Candidatus Pseudothioglobus singularis PS1: one gene and its partner. The main gene of each other region encodes a partner of the protein of the gene in region 2 in a complex. Links are inferred from orthologs where the notes say so. Each region holds a gene or a part of one and is shown on either strand. Other genes may lie near its edges.

Region 1 (6,550 bases), 1.1 Mb from region 2 along the record:
TCCAAATACTAAATTTTCTGCCAATCTTTCGAAGGCAACTATAAATGCAAATCCCAATTGGCCATCTATTGAAGATATAAATGCAAAAGTGACTTTTTCAAATGATTATTTAAAGATTGTAGGAAATCAAGCTAGAGTTGAGGGCATCGATTTAAGTTACCTAAGCATAACTACTAGAGATTTTAATCAGCCAGATGCAAAATTATCTCTCAATGCGCGATTTGATTCAAACAGTCAAAAAGTTGAACAGTTTATTAGAGAAACTTCAGTATCAGATAAGATTAAAGCTTATCTCAATGAGTTTGAGCTGATTGGAAAGCTTTGGGGAAATATTAACCTAGTTGCTCCACTTCAAAAAAATACTGATCAAAAGCCAGAGTTAACTTTTGATATGTTTGCATCTGAGAATTCACTCAGTCTTTTTGATGGAGAAATTAATGTTGATGGATTTAATTCTCAAATCTCTTTTAAAGACGGTCTCATTAGAACAAAAGGTAAAGGGTTAATTGGAGGCGAGCTTTTTCAAATGTCATTAAATCCTAAAGATTGGATTAATGAGGACAATTCGGCTTTAAAAGTTAAGTTGACTCATTTGAGTAGTTCGATTGATGCTTTTATTAGCAAGCGCTCGTCTGTTGAATGGAGCAGTATTATGAAATCAGAAGATTTATATGCTGATCTGACTTTATTGATAGATAATGATGGCAAATATATTCTTAACCTTAAGGATCTCAATATTTCAAGCCTTGATAATATAAATGATTGGAAACTATCACCTAAAATTTTTCCAAGCTTACATCTGTCTCTTAAAGACTCCAAGGTTAATAATAAAATAGTTCCCAATTTTGAGGCTGATCTCATCAATCATGATTATGTGATGGAAATCAAAAACCTGGTTTTTGAAAATATTGGCCTCAGTGAAGAAGATTTAGTTTTTAATGGAAGCTGGTTAAACGGAAAAACAGCTTTAAGAGCTAAAGCTTCAAGTCAAAATTTGTCAAGTTTTTTGAATAAATTTGGGGTTAATGAGCCTGTTATTGGTGGTGGTTTTAGTGTCGATTTACGGTTATATTGTGATTGTGAGCCATGGCAAGTTGCTCCAAAGAATGTAACTGGCTATATGCAAGCAGAGGTTGCAGAGGGGGTTTTTACGAACCAAGATCCCAATCTTTTTAAATTGATTTCATTTATTAATTTAGAGACCATTGCAAATCGTTTTAGGTTAACTAGAAGTGAATTAAGAGAGGCGGGCTATGTTTATGACCAGATCAACGCTAAATTATTATTTAATGACGGAGTTGCAAAAGTGGACTACTTCCTTGTAGAGAGTGAAGAGAGTGATATTGAGTTAACTGGTTCAGTTGATTTAATTAAAAGAGACTATAATTTAGCAGCAAACGTTCAGCCAGCAATTGCTAACACGATCCCTTTAGCCACTTATTTAGCTGGAGGAGGTCTTGCTGGTTTTGGGGTTTGGGCTGCAGATAAGATGCTTTTTGGTGGTGAAGTAATGAGTGGACTTCTAGATAACACTGTTGAGATAACTTTTGTTATTTCAGGTCCATGGTCTGAGCCAATTATTGAAAAATTAGATGGAGTTAAAGTTTTATGATTAATCAACTATTAAATGATCACAAAATTAATGAGGTTGAAATATACAATCTACTGAGTTCTCTGTCAGGCACTGGTTCAGATTACTCTGATTTATATTTTCAGCATTCTGTTGCAGAATCCTGGGTTCTTGACGAAGGGATAGTCAAGGATGGCTCCTATAATATCAGTCATGGTGTTGGAGCAAGATGTGTATCAGGTGATAAAACGGGATTTTCTTATTCAGATGATCTAAACTTGAAGGCCATTCAAGGCGCAGTAGATTTTGCAAAAGGCATATCCAGTAGTAAGCCTCATTCATCACCTAAACTTCTAAAGAGCACTAATTATCCCTCTAAATATTCTGCCATTAGTCCCCTTGATAGTTTGACTTCTGAGCAAAAAGTTGACCTATTGAGACAAATCAATACTATAGCAAGAAAAGAACCTAAAGTGGTCCAGGTTAGTGCTTCACTTTCTGGAGCCTATACTGAAGTTTTAATAGCCTCCACTGATGGTGTTTACGAGATTGACTGCAGACCAATGGTAAGAGTAAGCGTTTCAGTTATTGTAGAGCATAATGGAAGGGTTGAGCAGTCTTCAAGTGGCGGTGGTGGACGATATGATTACAGCTATTTTGCTGAAAACTCATTGGCCGAAGTTTATACGAAAGAGGCAATCCGTTTGGCTCTTGTAGCATTAGATTCTAATGATGCTCCAGCAGGAAAGATGCCTGTCATCCTGGGATCTGGTTGGCCTGGAGTTTTGTTACATGAGGCAATTGGACATGGCTTAGAAGGCGACTTTAATCGTAAGGGCAGTTCTGTGTTTAGTGGAAAAATTGGTGAAAAAGTGGCTAGTGAAAAATGCACTATTGTTGATAACGGAACTATTCAAAATAGAAGAGGCAGCTTAACGATTGATGACGAGGGTACGCCAACTCAAGAGACTACTCTAATTGAAAAAGGGGTTCTTAAAGGCTACATGATGGACAAAATGAATGGCCGCTTGATGAATAAGCCAAGCACAGGAAATGGAAGGCGTGAATCCTATGCACACATCCCAATGCCTAGAATGACGAATACTTATATGCTAAATGGCGAAGACAAGTTTGACGATATGGTGATGTCAGTAGAAGATGGAATTTATGCTAAGAACTTTGATGGTGGTCAAGTTGATATTACTTCAGGAAAATTTGTTTTTTCTGCAAACGAAGCTTACCTAATCAAAAATGGGAAAATTACAACACCCATCAAGGGTGCTACCCTAATTGGTGCCGGTGATGAAGTGCTCCACCAAATCTCCATGGTGGGAGATGATCTTCAATTAGATCCTGGCATTGGTGTATGCGGGAAAGACGGGCAAAGTGTTCCAGTTGGAGTTGGGCAGCCTAGCCTCAAAGTTGACATGCTCACTGTGGGTGGTACGCAGCTTTAATTTAATATCTTATCCGGTTAATTAAACGCTTTTTAACTGGCTGTTTTACGATTAATTTGATATAATATTTCGCTGTTTAGTTGAGGATAAACAATGCTCGAAAATTATTTACCAATTATCGTATTTATTTTCCTAGGAATTGCCTTTGGAGTAGGCCTCACAGTCGTGGGCTATCTTTTAGGTCCAAGTAATCCTAGCGAAGAAAAAAACTCACAGTTTGAGTGTGGATTTCCAGCTTTTGATGACTCACGCATGCACTTCAATATTCGATACTATCTGGTAGCTATTTTGTTTGTGCTTTTTGATCTCGAGGTGGCTTTTTTCATCCCCTGGGCTGTGGTTCAGGCTAAGTTAGGCTGGTTTGGTTTTGTTGCAATGTCTATATTTTTATTGCTTCTGGTAGTTGGCTTTATCTTTGAGTGGAAAAAAGGGGCTCTAGAGTGGGAATAATGAGGATTAAATATGGCTATTGAAGGCTTAATGAAAGAAGGCTTTGTTACCACTTCACTTGACAAAGTTATTAACTGGGCAAGGACTGGATCGCTATGGCCAATGACATTTGGCCTTGCTTGTTGTGCTGTCGAGATGATGGAGGCAGGTTCATCGCGTTACGACTTGGATCGTTTTGGAATCGTTTTTAGGCCAACCCCTCGCCAGTCAGATTTAATGATCGTGGCTGGAACACTCACAAATAAGATGGCTCCTGCATTAAGGAAGGTTTATGATCAAATGCCAGAACCCAAATATGTTTTATCAATGGGCTCATGTGCAAATGGAGGTGGTTACTATCATTACTCTTATGCTGTAGTTAGAGGATGTGATCGAATTGTTCCTGTTGATGTCTATGTTCCCGGATGCCCTCCAACAGCAGAAGCACTTTTATATGGAATTCTTCAGTTACAAGACAAAATCCGAAGAACCAACACGATTGCTCGAACCTAAGTTATGAAAGAATTAAAGCAAAAATTATCCAAAGCCTTTGGTAAAAAAAATGTGACTGAAGCCTATGATGAACTTACCCTCGTTATTAATAGTGACAACGTTGTTGAGGTATGTCATAAGCTTAAAGATGAATTTAAATTTGAAATTTTGATAGATCTTTGTGGAGTTGACTACTTAACCTATGGTGAATCTGACTGGAATGGAAATGCAAGTTCATCTGGATTTGGCAGGGCTCGACAAGCGCAAAAATCAACCAATCAAAAAGACCAGCGCTTTGGTGTTATTTACCATCTTTTATCAGTGTCAAGTAATCAGAGACTTAGAGTCAAGGCTCTTCTTTCTACTGATAATTTAATGATTCAATCTGTGACTAAAATCTGGAACTGTGCAGACTGGTTCGAAAGGGAGGCTTTTGATTTGTTTGGAATTTTATTTGAGAATCATAATGACCTCAGAAGGATTCTGACTGATTACGGTTTTGTGGGCCACCCTCTTAGAAAAGATTTCCCAATGATTGGTGAAGTTGAAATGAGATACGATGACCAGCTTGGAAGAGTGGTTTATGAGCCTGTGAGTATTGAGCCTAATGTTAATGTTCCAAGAGTGATAAGGAAGTAAGTATGTCAGAAATGAAAAATTACACGCTTAACTTTGGTCCTCAGCACCCCGCTGCGCATGGAGTCCTTAGGCTTATTCTAGAGCTGGATGGTGAGGTTGTAGAGAGGGCAGATCCGCACATTGGACTTTTGCATCGCGGCACTGAAAAATTAGCTGAATCTAAGCCATATAACCAATCCATTGGTTATATGGATCGCCTCGATTATGTATCGATGATGTGTAATGAGCATGCATACGTGATGAGTATAGAAAAAATGCTTGGACTCAAGGTCCCCGAGCGTGCTGAATACATTAGAGTGATGTTTGATGAAATTACTCGAATAATGAATCACCTGATGTGGATTGGAACTCATGCTTTTAGATGTTGGCGCGATGAGCGTATTTTTATATGCCTTTCGTGAGCGTGAAACATTGATTGATTGCTATGAAGCTGTCAGTGGATCAAGGATGCATGCGACTTATTATAGGCCAGGTGGAGTTTACAGAGACTTGCCTGATACCATGCCTCAATATCTAGACTCAAAATTAAGGTCTGAAGAAAAACTCAAAGAGATTAACGAAAACCGTCAAGGCTCACTGCTTGACTTTATTGAGGACTTTGCAAAGAATTTTCCAAAAAGTATTCAGCAATATTCTGATCTTTTAACTGATAACAGGATTTGGAAACAAAGACTCGTCAATATAGCAATAGTCTCCCCAGAGAGAGCAATGCAGCTTGGTTTTACTGGTGCTATGTTGAGAGGCTCAGGAGTTGAATGGGACATTCGTAAAAACGAACCTTATTCAGTTTATGATAAATTAGATTTTGAAGTTCCTGTTGGTGTGACAGGTGATTGCTATGATCGATATCTAGTCAGAATGGAAGAGATGCGCCAATCAACGAACATTATTAATCAGTGTGTTGCTTGGCTTAAAGCTAATCCTGGACCGGTGATGTCTGATGATCACAAAGTAACGCCGCCAAACAGAGAAGACATGAAGGATGATATGGAGTCACTGATTCATCACTTCAAATTATTTACTGAAGGTTACTGCTTACCTGAGGGAGAAGCCTATACAGCAGTAGAAGCGCCAAAAGGTGAATTTGGTGTTTATATGGTTTCAGATGGAGCAAATAAGCCTTACAGAGTTAAAATTAGAGCGCCGGGGTTTGCACATTTAGCAGCAATGGACGAGATGTCTAGAGGTCATATGCTATCTGATGTTGTTACTATAATTGGCTCTCAAGATATTGTTTTTGGTGAGGTAGATCGATGATTTCTGAGCAAGCAAAAAAAGAGATTGATCTTTGGGTTTCTAAATATCCAGAAGGTCGCGGTAGTTCCGCAGTCATGCAAGCTTTAACAATTGTTCAAAAAGAGAATGGTGGAAGCTTAAATGGTGACTTGATGCAAGCTGTTGCTGACTACTTAGACATGCCAGCAATTAGTGTCCAAGAAGTTGCAACATTTTATGAAAACTATAACCATAAGCCAGTTGGAAAACATGTTATTCGATTCTGTCACAACATTTCTTGCATGCTCAATGGATCAGATGAGCTGATTTCCTACTTAGAAGATAAGCTCGAAGTTAAAACAGGACAGGTCAGCAAAGATGGTTTAGTTAGTGTCAAGAAGGTTGAATGTCTGGGCGCTTGTGTCGGCGGCCCAATGTGCCAGATTGGTGACCAATACCATGAGCATCTAACAACTAATAAACTAGATAAAATTTTGGAAGATTTAAAATGAATGAAGTTTGCTTTAAGAATATAGATAAAGAGAATCCAGCAAGTCTTGCAACTTATGAAGCACATGGTGGCTACAAAGTTTGGCGCAAAATTCTTAATGGTGAAATGACACCAGATGAAATTATTGCAGAATTAAAAACCTCAGGACTCAGAGGGCGAGGTGGCGCTGGCTTCCCAACCGGTTTGAAGTGGAGTTTTATGCCTCGAAACCAAGAGGGTCAGAAATATGTCGTTTGT
Region 2 (3,092 bases):
AACTACAAAAAATCTCCTCCAGGTTATGGTGGCATCGTCTCACTCAAGATTTCCAATTCATAACGAAGAGCAAGACTCAATTTTAGGTGTTGTTTTAGCTAAAGATTTGCTGTCACATTTTGCACAGAACCAAGAGGAAGAATTTAACTACAAAGAGTATCTTCGAGACGCTTTATCTGTCCCTGAAAGTAAGCCATTGGGAGCTTTACTGCGTGAGTTTCAACAAAATAAATCACATATGGCAATAGTACTTGATGAGTATGGTGAAATAGCTGGATTGGTAACTTTAGAGGATGTCATAGAGCAAATTGTTGGAGAAATTGAAGACGAACATGATAAAGAAGAAGACAACATTATAGATTATGGCGATGGTCGTTATTTGCTTCAAGCCAACACAACATTGACAGAATTTAATGAGTTTTTTAATTCGAGTATTGCTAGTGATGATTATGATACTGTTGCCGGATTAGTTATCTCTGGCTTTAGTTACTTGCCCGAACAAATGAGTGAAATCAGTCTTCATGGATTCCAATTCAAAGTTTTAAAAACAGACAACCGTAGGCTACACCTTCTTGAAGTTCAACATAAGCTGAGTGATCACAAAGTTAAAGAATGAAAAAAGCAATCATTGAGGCTTCATTTAATATCAGTCAGTTAGTATAATCCAGCATTATGAATTCACTAGAACAGACAACGCAATTAGTCATCGACCTCATTAAGCAAAATAAAGCGAGCGATTTCGAGTTTTCTATTGGTAGGAGCTCAGGAGTTTCAACCGCAGTAAGATTGTCAAATGTAGAAACACTTCAATATCACTTGGATACAAGTTTTGATGTCAGTGTCTATTTTGGAAAGAATAAAGGTCAAGCGACCAGTGTTGATCTTAGCAAAGAAAGCTTAAAAAAAGCTATTGATTCAGCTTGTATGATTGCTAAATACACTCAAGAGGATCCATTTAATGGTTTGGCGCCAAAAGATAAAATGGCTTGGGATGCACCTGATTTGGATCTTTATCATCCATGGAAATTGGAAGCTAAGCAGAGTATAGAAATTGCCACAGAATGTGAACAAATCGCACTTGAGCAGAATGAAATTGATAACTCTGATGGCGCTGAATTATCAAGTTATGAGGGTGAAACTTATTACGCAAATTCAAATGGATTAGTTACAAGTATAAAAAATACCAGACACTCTCTTCACTGCTCTTTGATTGCTAAAAGAGATGCAGAAATGCAGACTGCTTATGAGTATTCAATTGCAATAGATTCAAATGATTTAATAAGCCCTTCTAAAATAGGTCAAAAGGCAGCAAGCCTAGCACAACAAAAACTTGGCTCAAGAAATTTAAAATCTCAGAAGTGTCCTGTTATTTTTGTACCAAGACAGTCCTCAGGTTTATTCTCTCAATTGCTTGGTGCTCTAAGTGGTTCAAGACAATTCAAGAAAACCTCTTTTCTTCTTGACTCATTAGGTAAGGTTGTTTTGAATGAATCGATCAGTATATTTGAGGATCCATTAAAAGCTAAAACACTTGGAGCAAGAGCATTTGACCTAGACGGTGTATTAAAATCTAAGCAGTTTTTTGTAGAAAATGGCATAGTTTCAACTTACATGATGGGCCAATATTCTGCTAATCAACTTGGTTTAAAAACTACCGCAAATGCCGGAGGAGTGAGTAATTGTAGAGTTAATTCTAATTATGATGGGGGGCTTGCTGAGCTAACCAAAGAAATCAAAAAAGGCCTCATTGTTACAGACTTGATGGGGCATGGTGTCAATGCAACAACAGGTGATTATTCTCGAGGGGCAAGCGGCTTTTGGGTAGAAAATGGAGAGATTCAATACCCAGTCTCTGGCATCACAATAGCTGGAAACTTAAAGGATATGCTTAAAAACATTACCTATGTTGGTAATGATTTTGATCTCAGAAGCAATCTAAAAGTAGGTACCACCTTGATAAGTGAAATGACAATTGCTGGGGAAGGGTAATTGAAAGAGTTTGATGTCATCATAGTTGGTGGCGGCATGATTGGACTCTCATTAGTGGTTGAACTATCAAAAAAAATGGAATTAAGTATTGCAATTATTGACCCAAATAATTCTAATCCAACAATAACTGACTCATTTCATACCCGGGTTAGCGCTATTACACCATCTACCCAAGATTTTTTATGTTCAATCAATGTCTGGGATAAGATAAAAAGAAAAAAAGGGTTTAGTGCCACCAAAGTTTGGGATCAAAACTCACATGGCCATCTTAATTTCTATGCAAAAGATGAAGGCATTGAATACTTAGGTCACATTGTAGAGAATGATCTCATTCAAGCTGCCCTTTTTAATGCAGTTGATCAATCTAAAGTCACCATGATTAATGCAAAGCTAACTGAACTCACAAAAACAGACTCAGGTTATACGTTAGATCTAGATAATGGTGAAAATTACTCATGTAACCTTTTAATTGGGGCAGATGGACCTCACTCAAAAGTAAGAGGTTTGGCAGAGATTCAAGTCACCGAGCATGATTATCAACAAAAAGCAATTATTGCAAATATTGTAAGTGAAAAGCCTTTGATGGATACCACATGGCAAAGATTTTTAACAGATAGTATTCTTGCCATATTGCCTCTATCAGAAAATCAGGCTTCGATTGTTTGGTCCTGTAAAGAGACACTTGCTAATGAGCTTGAAACAACAACAATAAGTATATTCAATAAAATGTTATCTGAGGCATCAGAGTATCAATTTGGATCTTTGGAGCTTCAAAGTAGTAAGAAAAGTTTTCCTTTGGTCTCAAGAAGTGCAAAAGAGTACGTTCTTGAAAATTTAGCATTGATTGGTGATGCTGCTCACAATATTCATCCACTGGCTGGCCAAGGTGCAAATCTGGGCTTTTCTGATGTCATCGAGCTAAGTAAACAGTTATCCGAAAATATTGACAAACCAATGGGAGATTTTATTGTTCTTCGAAAGTATGCAAGAGCAAGAAGGCTAGACAATGAAATGATGTCAAAGACCATGACAGGACTGGACTGGATTTACAAAGAGAATAACGAATCAATAAGATGGCTTAGGGGTTATGGAATGAATTTAAT

What was found. Proteins that work in one complex are often made in the same cells at the same time.
Region 1: the proteins of W908_RS07495 (region 2) and tldD are in contact, whole or in part, in a solved structure (PDB 5NJ9), measured with the Escherichia coli proteins. The link is inferred for Candidatus Pseudothioglobus singularis PS1 from one-to-one orthologs.

Annotation. Positions count from the first base shown.
Region 1 is NZ_CP006911.1:351,412-357,961, forward strand. What follows is about bases 819-3,817. They hold tldD (metalloprotease TldD), read left to right. Parts: upstream 819-1,608; coding sequence 1,609-3,027; downstream 3,028-3,817. Other genes in these bases: W908_RS01795 (YhdP family protein), read left to right, coding at 819-1,612; W908_RS01805 (NADH-quinone oxidoreductase subunit A), read left to right, coding at 3,121-3,477; W908_RS01810 (NuoB/complex I 20 kDa subunit family protein), read left to right, coding at 3,490-3,817. Outside these bases: more of W908_RS01795, read left to right, coding at 1-818; more of W908_RS01810, read left to right, coding at 3,818-3,969; W908_RS01815 (NADH-quinone oxidoreductase subunit C), read left to right, coding at 3,973-4,587; NADH-quinone oxidoreductase subunit NuoE, read left to right, coding at 5,841-6,314; NADH-quinone oxidoreductase subunit NuoF, read left to right, coding at 6,311-6,550. UniProt on the Escherichia coli protein: Metalloprotease involved in CcdA degradation. Suppresses the inhibitory activity of the carbon storage regulator (CsrA).
Region 2 is NZ_CP006911.1:1,481,794-1,484,885, reverse strand. What follows is about bases 1-2,830. They hold W908_RS07495 (metallopeptidase TldD-related protein), read left to right. Parts: upstream 1-672; coding sequence 673-1,989; downstream 1,990-2,830. Other genes in these bases: W908_RS07490 (FAD-dependent monooxygenase), read left to right, coding at 1,990-2,830; W908_RS07500 (CorC family transporter), read left to right, coding at 1-616. Outside these bases: more of W908_RS07490, read left to right, coding at 2,831-3,092.